DNA from 3 places in the Mycoplana sp. BE70 genome. Region 3 is predicted to be linked to each of the others. Evidence: riboswitches for the same ligand, from Rfam matches in the RefSeq annotation. Region 3 holds a riboswitch; each other region holds the start of a gene.

Region 1 (7,439 bases), on a different contig from region 3:
ACCGGGTACTTCCCAGTCAATCCGGTCGCCGTAGGCGGCTGCATGGACGACGAGATGAAGAAAGACCGCCAGGTCGGCAACATCGAGTTCGTGAAGAGCCTAGTGATGTGGGAGCAGCCCAAGCGGCTCGACAAGTACCTCGAGATTTGGAACGCAGTAAAAGCTGCGCCATAATCCCTTTCCGCGGGTGGAGGCGATCCGCCTAAGCCCGCGGAATACAAAACCTAAAAAATACTCGGGGAACACATGATTTCGAAACCGATCGTGTCGCTTGAAGGCGTCACGAAGACCTATGGCAATTTCACCGCGTTGCACGCCACCGACCTGTCGGTGGGCGAAGGCGAGTTCGTCACCCTCCTCGGCCCGTCGGGCTGCGGCAAAACGACGACGTTGCGGCTCGTCGGTGGCTTCGAAAGGGCGAGTGCGGGCCGCGTCGTCATATCCGGCGAGGACGTGACATCGAGGCCGCCCTACCTGCGCCCTGTCAACACCGTGTTCCAGGACTACGCCCTCTTCCCCCACATGAGCGTTTCCCAGAACATCGCCTATGGCCTATCCGTAAAGTCCAACAATGTGCCCAGAGCCGAGCAGGCGGCACGCGTGGCCGAAGCCTTGGAACTGGTCGGTCTCGAAGGAATGGCTGACCGCCGGCCGGAAGAACTGTCCGGCGGCCAGCGTCAGCGCGTCGCCATGGCGCGCGCCGTCGTACGGCGTCCTCGCGTCCTCTTGCTCGACGAGCCGCTATCGGCGCTCGATGTGAAGCTTCGCGAAGGCATGCAGGTCGAGCTCAAGCGCCTCCACCGGGAACTCGGGATCACCTTCATCATGGTCACCCACGACCAGACGGAGGCACTCGCGCTGTCGGATCGCATCGTGGTGATGAACAAGGGGCGCATCGCCCAGATCGGCTCGCCGACGGAACTTTACGACAATCCTTCCACGCCTTACGTCGCCGACTTCATCGGCGCAGCCAACCTGCTCGATGCGGCACCGGCCGGGCCGGACGGCGGTTTCACCATGTATCGCCTGGGCGACACCCTCATTCGCTCGGCCCAAAAGCCGTCGTTGGCACTCGCGAGCGGGGCGATGCTGGGCATCCGGCCAGAACGGCTGCTCGTATCCGGGTCGGAAGTCGCCAACCGGCTATCCTTCACGATCAAGGAAGTGCTGTTTCATGGTGACCGGCTGAAACTGGAACTCATGATGCGAGGGGTCGACAAGCCGATCTTTGCCGAGTTGGCTCGGACCGTCCTCGCCTCAAGTCAGACGGAAACCGGCAGCCACCTTGATCTCTATGTCGAGCCTTCGGACATCCTCGTCTTTACCGGAGGGCATGCTGGATGACGGTAGACAGACGCTCCCTTCCTGGTTTCGCCGCGCTCTTTTCCCTGCCGCTAGCCTGGGTAATCCTGCTCCTGATCGTGCCCTACGGCATCATGATCTCGGTCAGCTTCTGGACCCGGCAGTTTCCGCTCTTCTATCCGGACTTCCAGTTCGGCAACTTCGCCCAGCTCTTCTCGGACCCCCAATATACGACCGTCATCCTGAGGACGCTGAAGATCGCGGCTCTCGTGACCGCAGGCTCGCTGCTCCTCGGCTATCCACTGGCCTATTTTCTCGCCTTTACGGTCAGGCCCGGATCGCTCAGGAACCTGCTCTACATGTCCGTCATCGTTCCGCTCTGGGTGTCCTATCTGCTCCGCGCCTACACCTGGAAGATCATCCTCGGGACCGACGGGGCACTGAACTCGCTTCTCGTGTCGCTCGGCATCATCCACGCGCCCCTCGACATCTTCCTCTACAACCAGACCGCCATGGTCATCACGCTCGTCTATATCTTCGTGCCGTTCATGGTGATGCCGCTTTACACGGTGCTCGACAACATTCCGAAACGGCTGATTGAAGCCTCGGAAGACCTTGGCGTCGGGCCGTTCATGACATTCATCCAGGTCATTTTGCCGCTCTCGCTTGGTGGCGTCATCGCAGGATCGACCATGACCTTCTGTCTGGCTTTCGGCGATTTCGTCGCCCCGGTCTTGGTCGGAGGTCCCGATGGCACCATGGTCGCCAACCTGCTGCAGACGCAGTTCGGCGCGGCGCTCAACTGGCCGCTCGGTTCGGCGCTCGCCACGCTGGTACTGATCCTGGTTCTCGTTCTCCTGCAGATTTCCAGCCGCCTCGACCGGGCAGGCCGGATCAACATGACCTGAGGAGCCTGAGATGCAGTCCTTGAGATGGTGGCAGAAGGGATTGGTGGGCGTCAGCCTCGGCGTGCTCGCGTTCCTCTACCTGCCAATCGCTATGCTCATCCTGTTCTCGTTCAACGACAGCAAGGTGACGTCCTTTCCGCTTTCCGGCTTCACGCTCCACTGGTACGAGGCATTCCTTGCCAATGAGGGCATGCTGCGAGCGCTGTGGAACAGTCTTGTGGTGGCGGTCTGCGCAACGCTCGTCAGCCTCGTCGTCGGCGTGACCGCGGCCCTCGCCCTCGATCGCTACGACTTCCCCGGAAAGAGGCTGTTCCAGAATGCGATCCTGCTTCCGCTGAGCCTGCCCGGCCTCGTCACCGGCATTGCGATGCTGAACTTCTACAAGCAGATCGGCATTCCGCAGAGCCTGACAGCCGTCGTCATCGGTCACGCGACCGCGTTGCTCGGCGTCGTCGTTTCGCAGGTCATGGCTCGGCTTGCCAAACTCAACCGTCGCCAGCTCGAAGCCTCCGCGGACCTTGGGGCAACGCCGGTCGAGACCTTCCGGCGGGTCACCCTGCCGTCAATCCGCAGCTCCGTCATCGGCTCGGCATTGCTCTGCTTCACGCTGTCCTTCGACGAAATCCCGGTGACCTATTTCCTGACGGGCCGCGAGGTGACCCTGCCGATCTACATCTATTCCACCTTGAGACGGGGCATCACGCCCGAGATCAACGCGGTCGGCTCACTTATCGTCGCCGCCTCCTTCATCCTCATCATCCTCTCGGTCACGCTTCTGCGTGACCGCCGTTAGCCGCAGACCAACAGGGAGAACACCATGGACGCCTCAACCTATACCCACGACTTCTGGCGCTCGAAGGCGTCGTCATTGAAGTTCCGCACGCAGCACTTTATTGATGGCCAGTACGTCGCCTCGGCCGACGGCCGCACCTTCCCCTCGATCAATCCCGCCACGGGCAGCACGATCACCGAAGTGGCGCGCGGCGGGCAGGCCGAAATCAACCGGGCTGTGGCCGTCGCCCGCAAGGCGTTCAAGTCCGGCTCCTGGTCGCGGATGGACCCGCGCTCACGCATGGCCGTCCTCGAAAAATTCTCGGCGCTCGTGGAAAGCAATGCCGAGGAATTCGCGGTGCTCGATAGCCTCGACATGGGCAAGCCCGTCATGGACATGATGAACATCGATATCCCCGGCTCGGTGATGTCGCTGAAGTTCTTCGCCGAGACGATCGACAAGATCGAGGGAGCCGTGACCTCCACTGCGTCCAGCGCGCTGCACTATATCTTGCGGCAGCCTCTTGGCGTCGTCGGCCTGATCGTCCCGTGGAACTACCCGTTGATGATGGCCGCCTGGAAGCTGGGACCTGCGCTCGCAACCGGAAACTCGGTCGTTCTCAAGCCCGCCGAGCAATCCCCGCTCTCGGCCAACCTCCTTGCGGAGCTCTTCATCGAGGCGGGTGGCCCTCCCGGTGTCTTCAATGTCGTGCATGGCCTCGGCGAGGAGGCCGGCAAGGCGCTCGCGCTCCACAATGACGTCGACAAGATCGGCTTCACCGGCTCGACCGAGGTCGGCAAGCTGCTGATGATCTACGCCGGACAGTCGAACATGAAGCGCGTATCGACCGAGTGCGGCGGCAAGACGCCCCAGATCATTCTCGAGGACTACGACGATCTCGACACCGCCGTGACCTATGCGGTCAACGGCATCTACGGCAACCAGGGCGAGGTCTGCAACGCCGGCTCGCGCATTCTCGTCCAGAAGAGCATCCACGACGATTTCGTCGATCGTTTCGTTGCCCGGACGCAGCAGAATTTCGTACTCGGCGACCCGCTCGATCCGTCGACGACGATCGGGCCGCTGGTGACCTCCTCGCACCAGAAGCGAGTGCTGAACTATATCGACATCGGCCGCAAGGAAGGCGCGTCGCTCAAGTTCGGCGGCGGCACTTTCGCCGGCGCACCATCGGGAGCCTATGTCGAGCCGACCCTGTTCACGGGGGTCAACAACACGATGCAGATCGCGCGCGAGGAAATCTTCGGGCCGGTTGCCGCCGTCATCCCCGTTGATGGCGTCGACCAGGCAATCGAGATCGCCAATGACTCGATTTACGGCCTCGCCGCTTCGATCTGGACCCGTGACATCGCCAAGGCTCACAACTTCGCCCGCGACATCGAAGCGGGCGTCGTCTGGGTCAACTGCTTCGACCACGGCGACATGACGTCCATCTGGGGCGGCTTCAAGCAAACCGGCAACGGCCGCGACAAATGCCTCGAGGCGTTGACGCAATACACCCAGACAAAATCTGTCTGGGTAAACCTGGCCTGAGAATGACGGCCCGACGGTCGAACGGCACTGTCGGGCCACCCTTCGGGGCCTATTTGCCAAGTCCGCAATGCTTCGAACTCAGACCTCGTCGGTGAGAACTGCGATGTCCGCTTTCCCTCTTGTGCGTCGTGGCGGCGGACGGTCAGCAATCGGCCCCCAACGTCTGTGAACCCATCGCGTACGCGTTTTCCTTGAGGCCAATGGTGGCCGGAGGAGAAAGCAAATGGGTATTGCACAATATGTTTCCTGCCGCGTTGGGCCGACATCGCCAACGCTTACTCGGACGGCGAGGCCATTGCGACCGTGTCGATGTGACAGGACGAGTTCCAACCATCGCCCTAAGCCGACACGAGCGGTCGCCAATATGGGTGACAGCAAGTCCTTGACGACGCATGTCAGGTGGGCATATCTGAGCGTGACGGTTCCCCAACGATGACTCTGAGGGGATTAATAGGGAACACGGTAAGGACGACCCAAGAGGGACCAAGACCGTGGCTGCCCCCGCAACTGTAGGCGGATTGCCGGTAATCCTCGGGCCATTTGGCCATGCCACTGCGACGTTTCGCGGGAAGGCAGATCACCGACAAACATCCGTGAGCCAGGAGACCTGCCGTCAATCACGATCCAATCAGCCGGGCGGGGATGCTCGGAAAGGAGCAGATATGATTGACCTGAAGCTTCGTCGTTTTCCGACTTTCATCCGCCTTGATTGGGCCTTCCGCCGCTAGCGTCTGCGTACCTGTGTCTTCATCCGCTCGCGAGTTGCGCGGCGATGGAGTTGCTAGCTGTTTTTCCTCCTGATCGAGATATTTCATGCGCCAGTTTCTCACCAGTATGACGTTCGCATTCGGCCTGCTAGGCCTTGCCGCACCGAGCCTCGCTGCGACCCAATATCCATTGACCGTCAACAACTGCGGCCGGCCGGTGACGTTCGAAAAAGCGCCCGCAAAGATCGTCTCCATCGGCCAAGGCATGACCGAAATCCTCTATTCGCTTGGCCTCGCCGACAAGATCGCCGGGACGGCTGTCTGGGTTGGTCCCGTGTTGCCGCAATACGCCGAGGTCAACGCCAAGATCAAACGTCTGTCGGATAACGACCCGAGCTTCGAGTCGGTCGTCGGCGAGGAGCCGGACATGGTTGCAGCCGAATTCGAGTGGCATGTCGGCGCGCAGGGCTCTGTGGGCAGCCGCGACCAGTTCGCCGAACTCGGGATCAACACCTATATCGCGCCCGCGGATTGCGTTGCCAAGGTCAACACCGACGGTGGTGATGGTGTTCGCAAGGAACTGTTCACGATGGACCTGATCTATCAGGAAATCGCGGAGCTCTCGGAGATTTTCAACGTGAAAGAGCGCGGTGACGCGCTTGTCGCCGACCTCAAACAGCGTGAAGCCGCCGCCGTCGCTTCCGTTGCCGGAGCATCGGCAAAGGCGCTGCCGGTCGTCTTCTGGTTCTCCAGCAAGGAGGTGAGCGGAGACGCCTTCATCGCCGGCAAGAACAGCGCACCGGCCTACATCCTGAAGTCACTTGGGGCACAGAACGTCGTGACGACAGCGGAGGAATGGCCGCTCGTCGGCTGGGAGACGATTGCTGACGCGAATCCCGTCGTCATCGTCATCGCCACCATGGATCGGCGGCGCTACGCGGCCGATGACCCGAAGGTCAAGCTCGAGTTCCTGGAAAATGACGCGGTCACCGGTCAGCTGGACGCGGTGAAGAACAAGCGTTTCGTGATGATGGACGCGCAGTCGATGAATCCGACGATCCGGACGATCGAGGGGATCGAGACATTGGCGAACGGCATCAAGTCCTTCGGTCTGACGCAGTGAGGGGTGCATCTGCATTGTCGCAAAAGGGGTGGGCGCTCTCGGCGCTCACCGCCAGCGCGATCGTGCTCTTGGGCCTGATAATCAGCCTTGCCGTTTCGATCGGGGAAATATCCATCCCGATCGAAACGGCGGCGAAAGCCGTGTCGAACCGCGTCTTTGGTACAGGCTTCGAGCTTAGCCGCATCCACCAGGGCGTGGTCTGGGATTATCGACTGAGCCGTGCGCTCGTTGCAGCAAGTGCTGGCGCATCGCTTGCACTCTGCGGCGCAATCCTCCAGGCCTTGCTCCGCAATCCGCTGGCTGAACCCTATGTTCTGGGTATCTCCGCCGGAGCCTCGACCGGAGCGGTATGCGTCATGATCCTTGGCTTCGGCTACGGCGTCCTCAGCCTTTCCAGCGGTGCCTTCATCGGCGCGGTCGTGGCATTCCTGCTCGTCGGGGTGCTTGCTGCCGGTGCCGGCGGCACCAGCGAACGTATCATTCTGTGCGGTGTTGCCGGGTCGCAGCTTTTCAATGCGCTGACGTCGTACATCGTGACGACGTCGGCGAATGCGGAGCAGGCAAGAGGCGTGTTGTTCTGGCTTCTCGGCTCTCTCAGTGGTGTCCGCTGGCCGGACGTCTATCTTTCGGTTCCGGTGGCAATCGCCGGTTTCGTCTTGTGCATGGCCCACGCCCGGTCGTTGGACGCATTTGCGTTCGGTACGGATTCAGCCGCTTCGCTGGGCATTGCTGTCAGGCGGGTGCAGATCGTTCTCCTCGGAGCGACCGCTGTAATGACGGCGACGGTCGTCAGCATGGTCGGGTCGGTCGGCTTCGTCGGTCTGGTCATACCGCACGCGGCGCGCTTTCTGGTCGGTCCGGCGCATCATCGACTGCTTCCCGCGTCCGCTCTCGGCGGGGCGATCTTCATGGTCGCCGCGGATATCGTTTCCAGGATCATCATACCCCAACAGATTCTCCCCATCGGCGTGGTCACGGCCCTATTTGGTGCGCCAGCCTTTGCGGTCATTCTCTATCGCGCTCGGAGGAGTGCATGAGCATCAGCATCGACAAGGTCAATTATGCCGCCGGCGAGG
Region 2 (7,439 bases), on a different contig from region 3:
GCGATCTCATTTGCCTTGCGCCGCATGCCACGCGACTGCTCAACGCGGATCGAGATCCGTCGCAGGTTCTCGATCAGGATGAAGCGGATGATCGACGGCAATGCCCAGAGCTCGCCGATCTTGAAGGCCTCGATCTTCTGGAAGCCTTCGACGATCGCCGTCAGGCTGTCGCGCGAGACGCTGCTGTGGGTATGGGCGACATAGAGCCACCCCAGCGCCATCGTGCGCGGGATATCGACGTCGCCAACCTTCATCGTCGGCAACTGGCGATAGAAGCGGCGCGGAAAATCGCGGCGTACCTCCTGTACGGCCTCCTCGACGACATAATAGTTGTCGAGCAGCCACTCGGCCGCCGGCGTGATGGCGGCCCCGGCTTCGACGTCGCGGGCGATCGTTTGGTAGACGCGAAAGATCTCCCGCTCGTTTTCCTTCTGGCGCGCGCGAAACTCGAACGGCTTGAAACCCGGCAGGGTGCTTGCACCGTCACGCGCCAGGTCTTCGCCGCAGGCGCTCAGCTCTTCGAGTGTGAAATAGGTATCCCGGATCGAATCGTTGTAGTCGATCTGCTTGGATTCCGTCTCGCGCGGCGAAGGCTGGGGTCGATTGTGAAGGGGCATTTGCTTGTTTCTGGGTTCGAGCAACGTGGATTTGTGCCGCAATCCTGGATCGCGGATCGCATTCGGCGGACGAAGTTCACTCGTGCGCCACCATGAACCATGACGCCTTCATGCGTCCTTTGCGTGCCACCGCCAGTCCTGAAGGGGGGCGGAATACGCAAGCCCGCGCACCTTGATCATGGCGCGATATGGCTCAGGCGACACGCAAATGTGCATCGGGGCCGCGTGGTGCATGAAAACAGCATTTTTTAGCCGCAAAGGGAGGTGGTTGCAACAAGGCGGCTGGGCAAGAGGGTCACTCCTTGGCAAGAGGCGCACAACTGGCAAAAAATTCGATCCCCCCTAGACAATCCACGGTGAACAGGGGCTGAACGCAAAGCGCAGCAAGGGGTTCCGAAATCGGCCGGTATCTGTCGACAAGGCCGGCTGTGTCATTGACAGGACCGACGCCATCGGGCCAACGTAAACCATCAGGGTTCTTTCGAATCGTTCTCGATCCGGAGCTAAGAGGGAAGCCGGTGCGATGCCCCGCAAGGGAACATCAAGGCCGGCGCTGCCCCCGCAACTGTAAGCGGTGAGCTGCTGTCGCCGATGCCACTGGCACGATCACGTGCCGGGAAGGCAAGACAGCCGCAACGACCCGCAAGCCAGGAGACCTGCCCTGATGAACTTGTAACGTCCATGGGCGGGGTGTCCCACGGCTGCGCTTGCTCCGCGAGAGCGGAATTTTTAGCTCGCGTGCGTCCGGTCATCCCCCAATTGCAGATTGGGGAAGTCATGCTTGTCACCGTTGAAACCAATCCCTCCGAATCCGGGCGACCGGAAGCGGTGTTCGTCTCCTGGCTGCTGTGGCAGCCGCGCGGGGCCGATCTCCAGACCGAAGCGCTGAAGGAGCTTTGCAAGCTCGCGCGCTATGCAGACCGAAACCCGGACATCGCCCGTCTGCGGTCGCTCTTTGCCACGCTGGCTGGGCGGGGGAAGCTTCATTAGCAACTTACCGCATAAAGACATATTGACATAAAGATATCCTTATGTGATCTCCGATGCAGACAATTCTGCATCGGAGGGCTTTGCCATGGCAGCAGCCGACCTCGACGACCTGTTCGGTCCCGAACTTTCACCTCGCACTGGCAAGGACATCGCCGACGCGCTTCAAACTGCTGCGAAGGAACGCATTCTCGTTCTCGACGGCGCCATGGGTACGGAAATCCAGACGCTTGGCCTCATCGAGGCGGATTTCCGCGGCAGCCGTTTCGGCGACTGCGCCTGCCACCAGCAGGGCAACAACGACCTCCTGACGCTGACGCAGCCGGCCGCGATCGAAGACATCCACTATCGCTACGCGCTTGCCGGCGCGGACATCCTGGAGACCAATACGTTTTCCTCCACCGCGATCGCCCAGGCCGACTACGGCATGGAAGCACTCGTCTATGAACTGAACCGCGACGGCGCGCGACTGGCCCGCCGTGCCGGGTTGCGTGCGCAGGAAAAGGACGGCAAGCGCCGTTTCGTCGCCGGCGCGCTCGGACCAACGAACCGCACCGCCTCGATCTCGCCCGACGTCAACAATCCCGGCTACCGCGCCGTCACCTTCGATGATCTCCGGCTCGCCTATGCCGACCAGCTGCGTGGCCTCATCGACGGCGGCGCCGACATCATCCTGATCGAGACGATTTTCGACACGCTGAACGCCAAGGCGGCGATCTTTGCGACCAGGGAAGTGTTCGCCGAGAAGGGCATCGAGCTGCCCGTCATGATCTCCGGCACGATCACCGACCTCTCCGGCCGCACCCTCTCCGGCCAGACGCCGGAAGCGTTCTGGAACTCGGTGCGCCACGCACAGCCGTTTTCGATCGGCCTCAACTGTGCCCTCGGCGCCAACGCGATGCGCGCGCATCTGGACGAGATTTCATCCGTTGCCGACACCTTCGTCTGCGCCTATCCGAATGCCGGCCTGCCGAACGCCTTCGGCAAGTACGACGAGACGGCGGAACAGATGGCCGCACAGATCGAAGGCTTCATGCGCGACGGCCTCGTCAACATCGTTGGCGGCTGCTGTGGCTCGACGCCGGACCACATCAGGGCGATCGCCGAGGCGGCCAGCCGCCACGCGCCGCGGCAGATCCCGGACATCCCCCGCCACATGCGCCTGTCCGGGCTGGAGCCCTTCACGCTCACCAAGGACATTCCCTTCGTCAACGTCGGCGAGCGCACCAACGTCACCGGCTCGGCAAAATTCCGCAAGCTGATCACCGCCGGCGACTTTGCGGCAGCCCTCGACGTTGCCCGCGACCAGGTCGCGAACGGCGCCCAGATCATCGACGTCAACATGGACGAAGGCCTGATCGATTCGGCGAGGGCGATGACGGAGTTCCTCAACCGCGTCGCCGCCGAGCCGGACATCGCCCGCGTGCCGATCATGATCGATTCGTCCAAATGGGAGGTGATCGAGGCCGGCCTGAAATGCGTGCAGGGCAAGCCGCTCGTCAACTCGATCTCACTGAAGGAAGGCGAAGAAGCCTTCCTCCATCACGCCCGCCTCGTGCGCGCCTATGGCGCCGCCGTCGTCGTCATGGCCTTTGACGAAAAGGGCCAGGCCGACACGCAGCAGCGCAAGGTCGAGATCTGCAGCCGCGCCTACAAGCTGCTGACCGAGGTGGCCGGCGTTCCGCCGGAGGACATCATCTTCGATCCCAATATCTTTGCCGTCGCCACCGGCATCGAGGAACACGACAACTACGGCGTCGACTTCATCGAGGCCGCGCGCCAGATCGTTAAGACGCTGCCGCACGTGCACGTCTCCGGCGGCGTTTCCAACCTCTCCTTCTCCTTCCGCGGCAACGAGCCCGTGCGCGAGGCGATGCATGCGGTGTTCCTCTACCACGCGATCCAGGCCGGCATGGACATGGGCATCGTCAATGCCGGCCAGCTCGCCGTCTACGACACGATCGACGCGGAACTGCGCGAGGCCTGCGAGGACGTGGTGCTGAACCGCGTACCGAAGGCCGGCGGCACGGCGACCGAACGGCTCCTGGAGATCGCCGAGCGCTTCAAGGGCACCGGCGGCAGGGAAGCGAAGGAAAAGGATCTCGCCTGGCGCGACTGGCCGGTCGAGAAGCGGCTGTCGCACGCGCTCGTCAACGGCATCACCGAATTCATCGAGGCAGACACGGAGGAGGCCCGCTTGGCCGCCGAGCGGCCGCTGCATGTCATCGAAGGCCCGCTGATGGCCGGCATGAACGTCGTCGGCGACCTCTTCGGCGCGGGAAAGATGTTCCTGCCGCAGGTGGTGAAGTCGGCGCGCGTGATGAAGCAGGCGGTTGCCGTGCTGCTGCCCTACATGGAGGCGGAAAAGCTTGCCAACGGCGGTGCCGCACGCGAGAGCGCCGGCAGGATCCTGATGGCGACGGTGAAGGGTGACGTGCACGACATCGGCAAGAACATCGTCGGCGTCGTGCTCGCCTGCAACAATTATGAGATCATCGACCTCGGCGTCATGGTGCCGGCAGCCAAGGTCCTTGAAACCGCCCGCGCCGAGAAGGTCGACATCATCGGCCTGTCCGGCCTGATCACCCCCTCGCTCGACGAGATGGCGCACGTGGCAAGCGAGATGGAGCGCGAAGGCTTCGACATTCCGCTCCTGATCGGCGGCGCCACGACCAGCCGCGTGCACACGGCAGTGAAAATCCACCCGCGCTACGAAAAGGGCCAGGCTGTCTACGTCACCGACGCCAGCCGCGCCGTCGGCATCGTCTCCAGCCTGCTCTCACCCGAACAAAAGGCTGGTTACGTCGAAACGCTGCAGGCGGAATACCGCAAGGTCGCCGATGCGCACATGCGGGCAGAAGCGGAAAAGCAGCGCCTGCCGCTGGCGCGGGCGCGCGAAAACGCCTTCAAGCCCGACTGGCCGGCCTACCGACCGAAGACGCCCTCCTTCCTCGGCACCCGCGTCTGGCAGGACTGGGACCTGGCGGAGCTTGCCCGCTACATCGACTGGACGCCGTTCTTCCAGACCTGGGAACTGAAGGGCGTCTATCCGAGGATCCTCGACGACGAAAGGCAGGGCGAGGCCGCCCGCCAGCTCTTTGCCGATGCACAGGCGATGCTGGAGAAGATCATCGCCGAAAAATGGTTCACCCCCAAGGCGGTCGTCGGCTTCTGGCCGGCGAATGCCGTCGGTGACGACATCCGCCTCTTCACCGACGAAACGCGGTCTACGGAGCTTGCGACCTTCTTCACCCTGCGCCAGCAGTTGTCGAAGCGCGATGGCCGGCCGAACCTGGCGCTCTCCGATTTCGTCGCGCCGCAGGAAAGCGGACTTTCCGACTATATCGGCGGTTTCGTCGTCACCGCCGGCATCGGCGAGATCGCCATTGCCGAACGCTTCGAGCGCGCCAATGACGACTATTCGTCGATCCTGGTCAAGGCGCTGGCCGATCGCTTCGCCGAGGCGTTCGCCGAGCGGATGCACGAGTATGTCCGCAAGGAACTCTGGGCCTATGCCCCGGAGGAAAGCCACACGCCGCAGGACCTGGTCGCCGAGCCCTACGCCGGCATTCGTCCCGCACCGGGCTATCCAGCCCAGCCGGACCACACGGAAAAAACGACGCTCTTCCGGCTGCTCGACGCGGAAAAGGAAATCGGCGTCCAACTCACCGAAAGCATGGCGATGTGGCCGGGCTCGTCCGTCTCCGGCCTCTACATCGCCTGCCCGGAAAGCTACTACTTCGGCGTCGCCAAGGTCGAGCGCGACCAGATTCAGGACTACGCCCGGCGCAAAGGCATGGCCATCGCCGAGGTCGAGCGTTGGCTGGGGCCGGTGTTGAACTATGTGCCGGCACCGCTGAGCGAAGCCGCCGAATAGGCCATCAGGCCGCGCTTGCCTGCAGCAGCAGGATCATCGCGTAGCTCGCCGCAAGCAGCGCCAGCAGCGACAGGAGCACGGTGGCGCTCACCCGCATCCCGGCCTGCATGACCTTGCGGACGTCGACACCGAGCCCGAGGGCGGCCATGGCAACGACGGTCAGGGCGCCGGACGCCTTGCTCAAAACCAGGGCCGCCGGCTCGCCGATCAAACCGAGCGAGCGGGCGGCCAGCGTCAGCAGGAAGCCAACGATGAACCACGGGACGAGACGGTGCAGCGGCGGCCGGCGGCGACCGCCGCCCGACCGACTCGTCGACACCAGCGACAGCAGCAGCACGACCGGCCCGAGCATCATCACGCGCACGAGCTTGACCAGCATGCCCACCTGCACGCTGACGGCCGAGACCGGGGCCGTGGCTGCGAAGACCTGCGGAACCGCATAGACGGTCATGCCGGCCAGAATGCCATAGTCGACACCCGAAAGCCGCAAAACGGGCACCAGCAACGGCAGGAGCAGCACCGTCAAGACGCCGAGCACGGCGGTGAAGGCGATCGAGGACGCGACGTCGTCGGGTCGCGCCTGGATGACCGGCGCGGTCGCGGCGATCGCCGAATTGCCGCAGATCGAATTGCCACAGGCGACCAGCACGGCCATTCGCTTCGGCAGGCCAAGAAAGCGGCCGATGCCATAGCTGACCGCAAGCACGCAAAACACGACGAACGCGATCGCTCCGAGCATTTCCGGCCCGATCGAGGCAAGGGCCGCCGCGCTGATGCCGGAGCCGAGCAGGACGATGGCGATCTCCAGGAAGTATTTGGCGCTGAATTCGATACCGGGGTCGAAGGTCGCAGGCCGTCGAAGCAGAAGCCGCACGACCGCGCCAAGCAGGATTGCCAGCACGAGCGCCTCAATCCACGCCTCCCCTGTCAGTTGCCGCTCGGCGAAGTCGCCAAGAAGCGCAAGGCCGGCCACGGCCAGCGAAAGAACCACGCCCGGGATGTAGGCGCGAAATGGAATGACTTTGCTCATGCGCCTTCAATGACGGAAATTTTTTGTGCAATCCATCGGCAAATAAGGTACGTTTCGTTCGATATTTTTGAATGATCGTCATGACGCTGGAACAGCTTCGCATCTTCATCGCCGTTGCCGAACGCGAGCATCTCACCCAGGCAGCACTGGCATTGCACCTGACGCCGTCGGCCGTCAGCTCGGCCGTCCGCACGCTCGAGGAGCGATACTCGGTTGCCCTCTTTCATCGGACCGGCCGCCGGATCGAGCTGACGGAAACGGGGCGCGCCTTCCTTTCAGAAGCGAAGGCGACGGTGGCGCGGGCACGGGAAGCGGAGCTCTTCCTGGCGGAGGTTGGCGATCTGCGGCGGGGTTCGCTGACGCTGCATGCCAGCCAGACCATCGCCAGCTACTGGCTGCCACCGGTGGTGATGCACCTGCATTCGAGCTACCCCGGCCTGGATCTGCGCGTGACCGCCGCCAACACCGAACTCGTCGCCGCGGCCGTAATCGACGGAGCGGCGGAAATCGGTCTCGTGGAAGGAGCGATCGACAGCGTTCTGTTGACACAGCAGGTGGTCGCCCGCGATCGCCTCGTCATCGTTGCACGGCCGGACCATCCGTTGGCGCAACGGCGCGGCATCGAGCGGGACGATCTGCTTGCCGCGCGGTGGGTGCTGCGTGAACCGGGGTCAGGCACCCGCTCCGTCCTCACAGCCGCACTTGAGGCCAGGCCGGGGCAGCTCACAGCCGAGTTGACGCTGCCCTCCAACGAGGCGGTGCGCGCTGCGGTTCGCGCCGGGCCCTTCCTCGGAGCCTTGTCGGAGTTGATCGTGCAGGCGGACATCGATGCGGGCCGGCTGGTGAAGCTCGACTTCACCCTGCCGGAGCGCGAATTCCTGATGCTGCGCCATCGCGAGCGCCATCGTTCGAAGGCGTCCCTCGCCTT
Region 3 (7,439 bases):
GGAAACCTGGCGAAAGCGCGCGAGGCGCGTGCCGATGCCGCCCGTCAGGGAGCGGATCTGCTGCTTCTGACGGAGCTGTTCATTTCCGGCTATCCGCCGGAGGACCTCGTTCTGAAGCCGGCGTTCCTCAAGGCATGCCATGCTGCCGTCAATGCACTCGCCGCTGATACCGCCGATGGTGGTCCGGGCGTCGTCGTCGGTTTTCCCCGCCAGGGGGCGACCGGCCGGCACAATTCCGTCGCCGTGCTCGATGGGGGGCGCATCCTTGTGTTCCGCGACAAGCTCGACCTGCCGAACTACGGCGAGTTCGACGAGAAGCGTGTGTTTGTCGAAGGCGCGATGCCCGGTCCGGTTAATTTCCGCGGCGTTCGGCTCGGCATTCCGATCTGCGAGGAGATCTGGAACGACATGGGCGTATGCGAGACGCTGGCAGAAAGCGGAGCGGAAATCCTGCTGGTGCCGAACGGTTCGCCCTACTATCGCGGCAAGGTCGACGTGCGCCACCAGGTGGCGCTGCGACAGGTGATCGAGACAGGGTTGCCGATGGTCTTTGCCAACCAGCTCGGCGGACAGGACGAACTCGTGTTCGACGGGGCGAGCTTTGGCCTGAATGTCGACAAGTCGCTCGCCTTCCAGATGAGCCAGTTCGAGGAATCGGTCGCGCTCGTCACGTGGAAGAAGGAGAACGGCACCTGGCGCTGTGACGGCGGGCCGATGGCCAAACTGCCCGAGCAGGAGGAGGCCGACTACCGCGCCTGCATGCTGGGGTTCCGCGACTACGTCAACAAGAACGGCTTCAAGAACGTGGTGCTCGGACTTTCCGGCGGCATCGATTCAGCGATCTGTGCTGCGCTCGCCGTCGATGCGCTGGGGGAGGAGCGGGTGCGCTGCGTGATGCTGCCCTATCGCTACACCTCGCAGGAGTCGCTGAGCGATGCGGCCGCCTGCGCAAGGGCGCTGGGCTGCCGGTATGACATCGTCCCGATCGAAGCGCCCGTCGTCGGCTTCATGGACGCGCTGTCCGACATGTTCGAGGGCACCGAGTCCGGCATTACCGAGGAGAACCTGCAAAGCCGTGCGCGCGGGACCATTCTGATGGCGATCTCGAACAAGTTCGGCTCGATGGTGGTGACGACCGGCAACAAGTCTGAGATGTCCGTCGGCTATGCAACCCTCTATGGCGACATGAATGGGGGGTTCAATCCGATCAAGGACCTCTACAAGATGCAGGTGTATGCCTTGTCGCGTTGGCGCAACACATCGGTGCCGCCCGGGGCACTCGGCCCCTCGGGCGAAGTGATCCCGCGCAACATCATCGACAAGGCACCGTCCGCCGAATTGCGGCCGAACCAGACCGACCAGGATTCGCTGCCACCCTATCCGGTGCTCGATGACATCCTGGAGTGCCTGGTGGAAAACGAGATGGGCACCGAAGAGATCGTCGCGCGTGGCCATGACGAAGCCACCGTCCACCGTATCGAGCACCTGCTCTACATTGCCGAATACAAGCGCCGGCAGTCGGCACCCGGGGTGAAAATCACCAAGAAGAATTTTGGCCGCGACCGGCGCTATCCGATCACCAACCGGTTCCGCGACCGATGAGGCAAAGGTGAACGACGATGCGCAGTTCGGTCGAGATACACAACATCCGGACAGGACTGACGCACGTCGTCTGGCAGACCGAGCAACTGGTGGAGGCGCCGAACTTTTCCCGGGATGGCCGGTCACTCCTCATCAATGGCGACGGCCGGCTCTACCGGCTGCCGCTCGACGGCAGTCCGCCCGTGCCGATCGACACCGGATTTGCAAACCGCTGCAACAACGACCATGGCCTGTCGCTGGACGGCCGTTGGCTGGCCATTTGCGACAAGACGGAATTCGGCAAGTCGGCCATCTATATCTTGCCTGCTGAAGGTGGAGTGCCGAGGCTCGTCACGCAAAGGCTGCCATCCTATTGGCACGGCTGGTCACCGGACGGGAGGCAGATCTGCTATTGCGGCATCCGCGACGATCTCTTCGATATCTATACGATCCCGGTTGACGGCGGCGAGGAGGAGCGGCTGACCTTCGGCGAAGGTCGCAACGACGGACCGGATTGGTCGGTCGACGGTCGCATCTACTTCAATTCGAGCCGGAGCGGGCGCATGCAGATCTGGTGCGTTCGGCTGGAAAATCGCGAGGTCGCGCGCATCACCGACAGCCAATGGGCAGACTGGTTCCCGCATCCGTCGCCGGACGGGCGACACCTGCTCGTGCTGTCCTACGATGCCGACGTGCTCGACCATCCCCGTGATCAGCGCGTCCGCCTCCGGTTGATGGATGCCGACGGCCGAAACGATCGAGTGCTGTTCGAATTGCTCGGCGGGCAGGGGACGATGAATGTGCCGAACTGGTCACCCGATGGCGACGAGTTCGCCTTTGTGCGCTACGCGCCTGCAGGTTGACGCGCTCGCGGCTCGACCACGTGACGCTTCAAAGGCCGTTCTGCAGCTTCAGATTTTAACCTTTCGGAAACCAGGCTGCTTAAGGGAATATTCCCGCTTTCTGCGCCAAAGTGCCGCGACAAAACGCACAAGGCGGCAATGCAGACCGCCGGCATGTCGGTGGGGAAAGACATGGCGAATGCTGGGGCTGAGGGTCCGGTCGCGCGCCGGAGCAGCGTCAAGATCATGATTGGTCTTGCGGCGATAGTGATCGTCGCCCTGTTCGCGTCCGCCAATTTCATGGTGCTTGACTACTCGATCCGGCAGGCGAACGATTTTGTTGCGACCTCCGAAAAGACGCTCGTTAAGAACGAGTTCCGTCAGCAGATCGAACAGGTTGTGCTTTACCAGAGCGGAATGTCCGTCTGGGATCGAGGCTTCGATGAACTGGCCGACGGCTCGTTCAGCGACGATTTCATTCGCAGGGAGTTGCGCGACTGGCTCTGGAGCGATTTCGGCTTTTCCTGGACGGTCTTCACGAAGCCGGGCGAAGAGACAGTCCTGGCCGTCCACAATCGCCATGTCGTCCGGCCGCAAGAAGCCGACCAATTGCTCTACTGGGTCAGCGACCTGACCAAACGCGCCGAAGCGGCCTACTATGCGGCGCTCAGCCGTACGCGCGATGGCTGGCTTCTTGCAAAGCCGGCCGAGAGCGGCGGCGTATTGTCGCCGACATTGGCGCAGATCAACGTCACCGGAATGCGGATGATCGACGGCACGATGAGCATCATCGTGGTGCAGTCCGTCGTCCCCAAGCGGCTTTTCATTCCGGATGCGCGCAAGAAACCTGTGCTGTTGGTCACCGTCAAGCCGATCACGGCCAAGATGCTGGTGAATTCCGAGCAGCGCCTGGGGATCCGCGATCTGGGCTTCCTGCCAATCACGACCGAGGATAGCGATCTCTTGCTCACCGGTGTCGGCGGCGACGCCTTCAACCCGATGGCTGCGTCCTGGCGCCCGAACCGCCCCGGCTCGTTCGTCTGGTCGATGGCGATGCCGCAGATCACCGCCCTGGTCGCGATCTTCGTCGTGGTCATGGGTTTCGTCGCGCTGAAGTTCGCCTCAACTGTGCGGGCCCTGGAGCGAAGCGAAGCGCGAAATGCTTATCTCGCCTGTCATGATGCGCTGACCGGCTTGCTCAACCGTTCCGGCTTTGACGACGCCATGAAAAAACTGCTCGACAAGGACACCCGTCCGTTTGCCGTCTTCGCGGTCGACCTCGATCAGTTCAAGGCCGTCAACGATCGGCATGGTCACGCAGCGGGCGACGCCGTGCTTAGGACGATCGCTTCCCGGTTTCTGGGCAGGGTCGCCGAAAAGGGAGTGGTGGCGCGCCTGGGTGGCGACGAGTTCGCGGTGCTGCTTCCCGGCATGACCGACAGGCAGGCCCTCCTCGATCTTGCCAACGGTCTGGTGCGCGACGCGCAGATCCCAATTCCGTTCGGCGGACAACTGCTGGCTGTCGGTAGCAGCGCTGGCATCGCTGTTTATCCCGACCATGGCCGGACCGTGCACGACCTTATGGTGGTTGCCGACACGGCGCTCTATACCGCCAAGAACGGTGGCCGCAACCGCGCCGTGTTTGCGTCGCCCGAGGAGGACAACGCGGCAAAAGACATCGGGATTGTCTATCCGCGACACGCCATCGTCGGCCCCGGCCTTGCATCGTAGGCACCGGCGTGCGCAAGTGTCGCCCGTCAGGTGCCCTTGCGCGAGCAGGGGAGAATCGGGAATTCGGTGGGGCTGACGCCATGCGTTCGATCTGAACGCAGACACCTTGGCAAACTCCAGCCTCGAAGCCGAAACGTGCCCAACGCTGTGACGGGGACGGCCAAGCCTGGAAGGATCTACCCTTCCGATCGCCACTGGTGTTTCAACCGGGAAGGCGGCGCGGCCGGAGGATCCGGAGTCAGAAGACCGGCCTGGCGAGATAGACCAACCCGCGCGGACGGCGGACGGTTTCATGCATTGTTGGGGAGATGACGATGCAGCCTCTGCCGAAGGACGATCTCGTCCACGCACAACCCTTTTCGCCCGCGGAGCGGGCAGCCGTATACCGTGCGATCGAAACACGCCGCGATGTGCGCGACCAGTTCCTGCCAGAACCGGTGCCCGAAGACCTGCTCGAGCGCTTGCTTCGCGCGGCACATCTGGCACCCTCGGTCGGTTTCATGCAGCCATGGAACTTCATCGTCATTCGCGATCAGGCAGTGCGTGCGCAAGCGCACGAGGCATTCGAGCGTGCCAACGAGGAGGCGGCGATGATGTTTGCCGGCGAGCGCCGGTCGCTTTATCGCTCGCTCAAGCTCGAGGGCCTCCTGAAGGCTCCGGTCAGCATCTGCGTGACCTGCGATCCGGACCGCGGCGGAGCCGTGGTGCTGGGCCGCACGCACAATCCGCGCATGGACGTATATTCGACCGTGTGCGCGGTTCAGAACCTGTGGCTTGCGGCCCGGGCGGAGGGCGTCGGCGTCGGCTGGGTCAGCATCTTTCACGACGCGGAGATTCGTGCGCTCCTGGGCATTCCCGAACGGGTCGAAATCGTCGCCTGGCTTTGCCTCGGCTTCGTCGACGAGCTCTATCGCGAACCGGAACTCGCAGTGAAAGGCTGGCGGCAACGATTGCCGCTCGACGAGCTCGTTTATGCCGAGCGGTGGGGAGAGCGGCGGTAAAGGCGGTTCAGTTCGCGCCCGCGGGGTTGCGCAGATCGATCTTGGGTTCGTCCGGGACGAAAACAGGGCCGACATTGCGCACCTTGTCCTTCTCCGGATCGTAAGGGCGTTCGATCACGACCTTTGAAGCCGCGCTGCCCACCGGATGCATGCGGATCGTCGTGACGGAGCCGGTGCTGTCCTTGATGGTTTCGGTACCCGTTGCCGGGCTGGTGTAGGCAAGCCGGCCGCAGCCACAGGCTTGCGGCTTCGGCAGGCCGCGTGTGCGATAGGCGAAGGCTGCCGGCAGTTGTCTGTAGAGCCTGCCGGTGACGGTGGAAACCATCTCGCCGCTGTCGACAGAATCGAGCGCCTGGTAGAAGAGTTCGGTTTCCGTCTGTGGACACAACCTGGCGCAGACCCTCTGGTCTCGTCGAAAGTCGAGCGGGGAAGCGCCTGAGGTTACGGGGAAGAAGCCGCCGTCGCAGGTTCTGACGCAGACCGTGCGCAATCTGCCGCCCGAACCGCCGCTGGTAACGTACCGGGTCGCCAGGCCGTCAAGCGGAAACTCGCCATCGGGCAATGGCTCTTCCGAAGCCCGGCTGGCTTGCGCCGTGCTTGGTTCGTCGCCACTGTCGCAACCGTGCGCTTCGATCGCCGCAAGGATATTGACGCGGGCTTCCTGTCCGTTTCCGGCCGACGCAAGTGCGCTGCGCCCCGCCTCGATATTCCTGAGGTTGCGTTCCATTCGTTCGACCGAGGAGGCGAGTTCGCTACATTGGCGGGCAGTCGACGTCCGGTAGACCTTGACGCTGCCCGTGCTGCAGCCAAGCTGGCGCAGACTCGCTCTCGCGCTCTGCAATTGATTGTTCTGCTCGGTGATGGCGCTGGAATAGGGGGCACCGCCGCCGGTCGGAATTTCCACATTCGTGAGGGCCGCAAGACGCGAGTGAAGATCTGCGCAGACGTCGACTGCCCGAGCCGGTACGGCCATGGCGAGGAGGAGGGCGGAGGTCGCCAGAACCATCGAGCGGCGCGAGCACAAGGACACTGCGGCGACTCCGGACAGGGGAATTGCTGGCATCACATCATCATCATACGTTGCAGGAGCGCCGGCGCAACGCGCTCATCGAAATGTGATTAATCGCCGCGCGATGGCCGTCGAAACAGCTGATTTTGGAAATCAGGTTCGCACCGCCGGGTGGAATTGATCTCGCCCCGCCCATGGTGTAGCACAGTGCATCCTATCCGATTGCGTCCACACCTATAGGTTTTGTATGCGCCTCACTTCCGTCCTGCTGAGTCCGTTCTACGCCCTCCAGCTCGCATCGGGTGCCAAATCCTTTGCCGACAATCCGATCATTGGCAGCAAGACGCTGAACAGGATGGGCCTGCACGCGAAACGCGTGGCGGTGGCAATGGACATGGCGGACCGGCGGCGCAAGTCGCTCGCGCAACTCGTCACACCCGAGCAGCGGCGTGAATACGAGGAGAACGGCTTCGTTCGAATTGAGAATTTCCTGCCGGCCGAAGTCTTTGCCAAGGTGACGGCGGAACTGGAGAACAGCGATTTCGACCGCTACGACATGCTGCAGGGGACCACTGTCACCCGCCGCGCACTGATCGATGACAGCGATCTGGAGCGGCTGCCGGGTTTCAAGGCAGCGCGCAACGATCCTCGGATGTCGAACCTCCTGCGTTACGTCTCCTCGCACGATGGCCAGCCGCTGCTCGTCGTCCAGGTCGTGATGGCACTGCCTTCGACACCCTCCAAGGAGACTGCATCCGACCCGCAGACGGCCCTGCACAGCGATACCTTCCAGCCCACCGCCAAGGCCTGGCTTTTCCTGAAGGACGTGGGCGAGGACGACGGGCCGTTCTCGTACGTGCCGGGCTCGCACAAGGTCACGCCGCAGCGCATGGCGTGGGAAAAGCGCATCAGCGAAAACTCCGACACGATCGAGAACAAATACTCCGCGCGTGGCTCGCTGCGCATCATGCCGGAGGAATTGACAGCGCTCGGCTACGGCCAGCCCGTGAGGATGGTGGTGAAAGCGAACACGCTGATCGTAGCCGACACGCACGGCTTCCATGCGCGCTGCCCGAGTTACAAGGAAACGACGCGGGTCGAGATCTACGGGTCGCTGCGCCGCAACCCTTACCTGCCGGTGACCGGCCTGCACTTTGCGTCGCTTTCCTTCATCAAGTCCCGCGTTAATCGGTTGATCATCGGCGGCATGAGCCTCCGTGGGAAGATCGGCCTCAAAGGCTCCCCGTGGGCGCCGGCCGGTCTCGGCAAGGCGCT

The links. Region 3 has a riboswitch for cobalamin ahead of bluB (5,6-dimethylbenzimidazole synthase). Riboswitches for the same ligand answer to the same signal wherever they lie in the genome.
Region 1: it holds a riboswitch for cobalamin, as region 3 does, so the genes downstream of both, J2Y48_RS22015 (ABC transporter substrate-binding protein) here and bluB (5,6-dimethylbenzimidazole synthase) in region 3, are expected to answer to the same signal.
Region 2: it holds a riboswitch for cobalamin, as region 3 does, so the genes downstream of both, J2Y48_RS04905 (hypothetical protein) here and bluB (5,6-dimethylbenzimidazole synthase) in region 3, are expected to answer to the same signal.

The regions. Positions count from the first base shown of each region.
Region 1 covers NZ_JAVDTM010000014.1:80,273-87,711, forward strand. Annotated here, with positions in the region: gene J2Y48_RS21985 (extracellular solute-binding protein) at 1-174, shown strand, start outside; gene J2Y48_RS21990 (ABC transporter ATP-binding protein) at 247-1,344, shown strand; gene J2Y48_RS21995 (ABC transporter permease) at 1,341-2,210, shown strand; gene J2Y48_RS22000 (ABC transporter permease) at 2,221-3,003, shown strand; gene J2Y48_RS22005 (aldehyde dehydrogenase) at 3,028-4,533, shown strand; cobalamin riboswitch at 4,936-5,163, shown strand; gene J2Y48_RS22010 (hypothetical protein) at 5,151-5,348, opposite strand; gene J2Y48_RS22015 (ABC transporter substrate-binding protein) at 5,347-6,363, shown strand; gene J2Y48_RS22020 (iron ABC transporter permease) at 6,378-7,400, shown strand; gene J2Y48_RS22025 (ABC transporter ATP-binding protein) at 7,397-7,439, shown strand, end outside.
Region 2 covers NZ_JAVDTM010000002.1:326,759-334,197, forward strand. Annotated here, with positions in the region: gene J2Y48_RS04900 (GH36-type glycosyl hydrolase domain-containing protein) at 1-617, opposite strand, end outside; cobalamin riboswitch at 1,074-1,296, shown strand; gene J2Y48_RS04905 (hypothetical protein) at 1,395-1,607, shown strand; gene metH (methionine synthase) at 1,693-5,481, shown strand; gene J2Y48_RS04915 (putative sulfate exporter family transporter) at 5,486-6,511, opposite strand; gene J2Y48_RS04920 (LysR substrate-binding domain-containing protein) at 6,592-7,439, shown strand, end outside.
Region 3 covers NZ_JAVDTM010000018.1:47,269-54,707, reverse strand. Annotated here, with positions in the region: gene J2Y48_RS24160 (NAD+ synthase) at 1-1,602, shown strand, start outside; gene J2Y48_RS24155 (hypothetical protein) at 1,620-2,444, shown strand; gene J2Y48_RS24150 (GGDEF domain-containing protein) at 2,616-4,154, shown strand; cobalamin riboswitch at 4,166-4,424, shown strand; gene bluB (5,6-dimethylbenzimidazole synthase) at 4,469-5,155, shown strand; gene J2Y48_RS24140 (DUF2865 domain-containing protein) at 5,163-6,218, opposite strand; gene J2Y48_RS24135 (phytanoyl-CoA dioxygenase family protein) at 6,412-7,439, shown strand, end outside.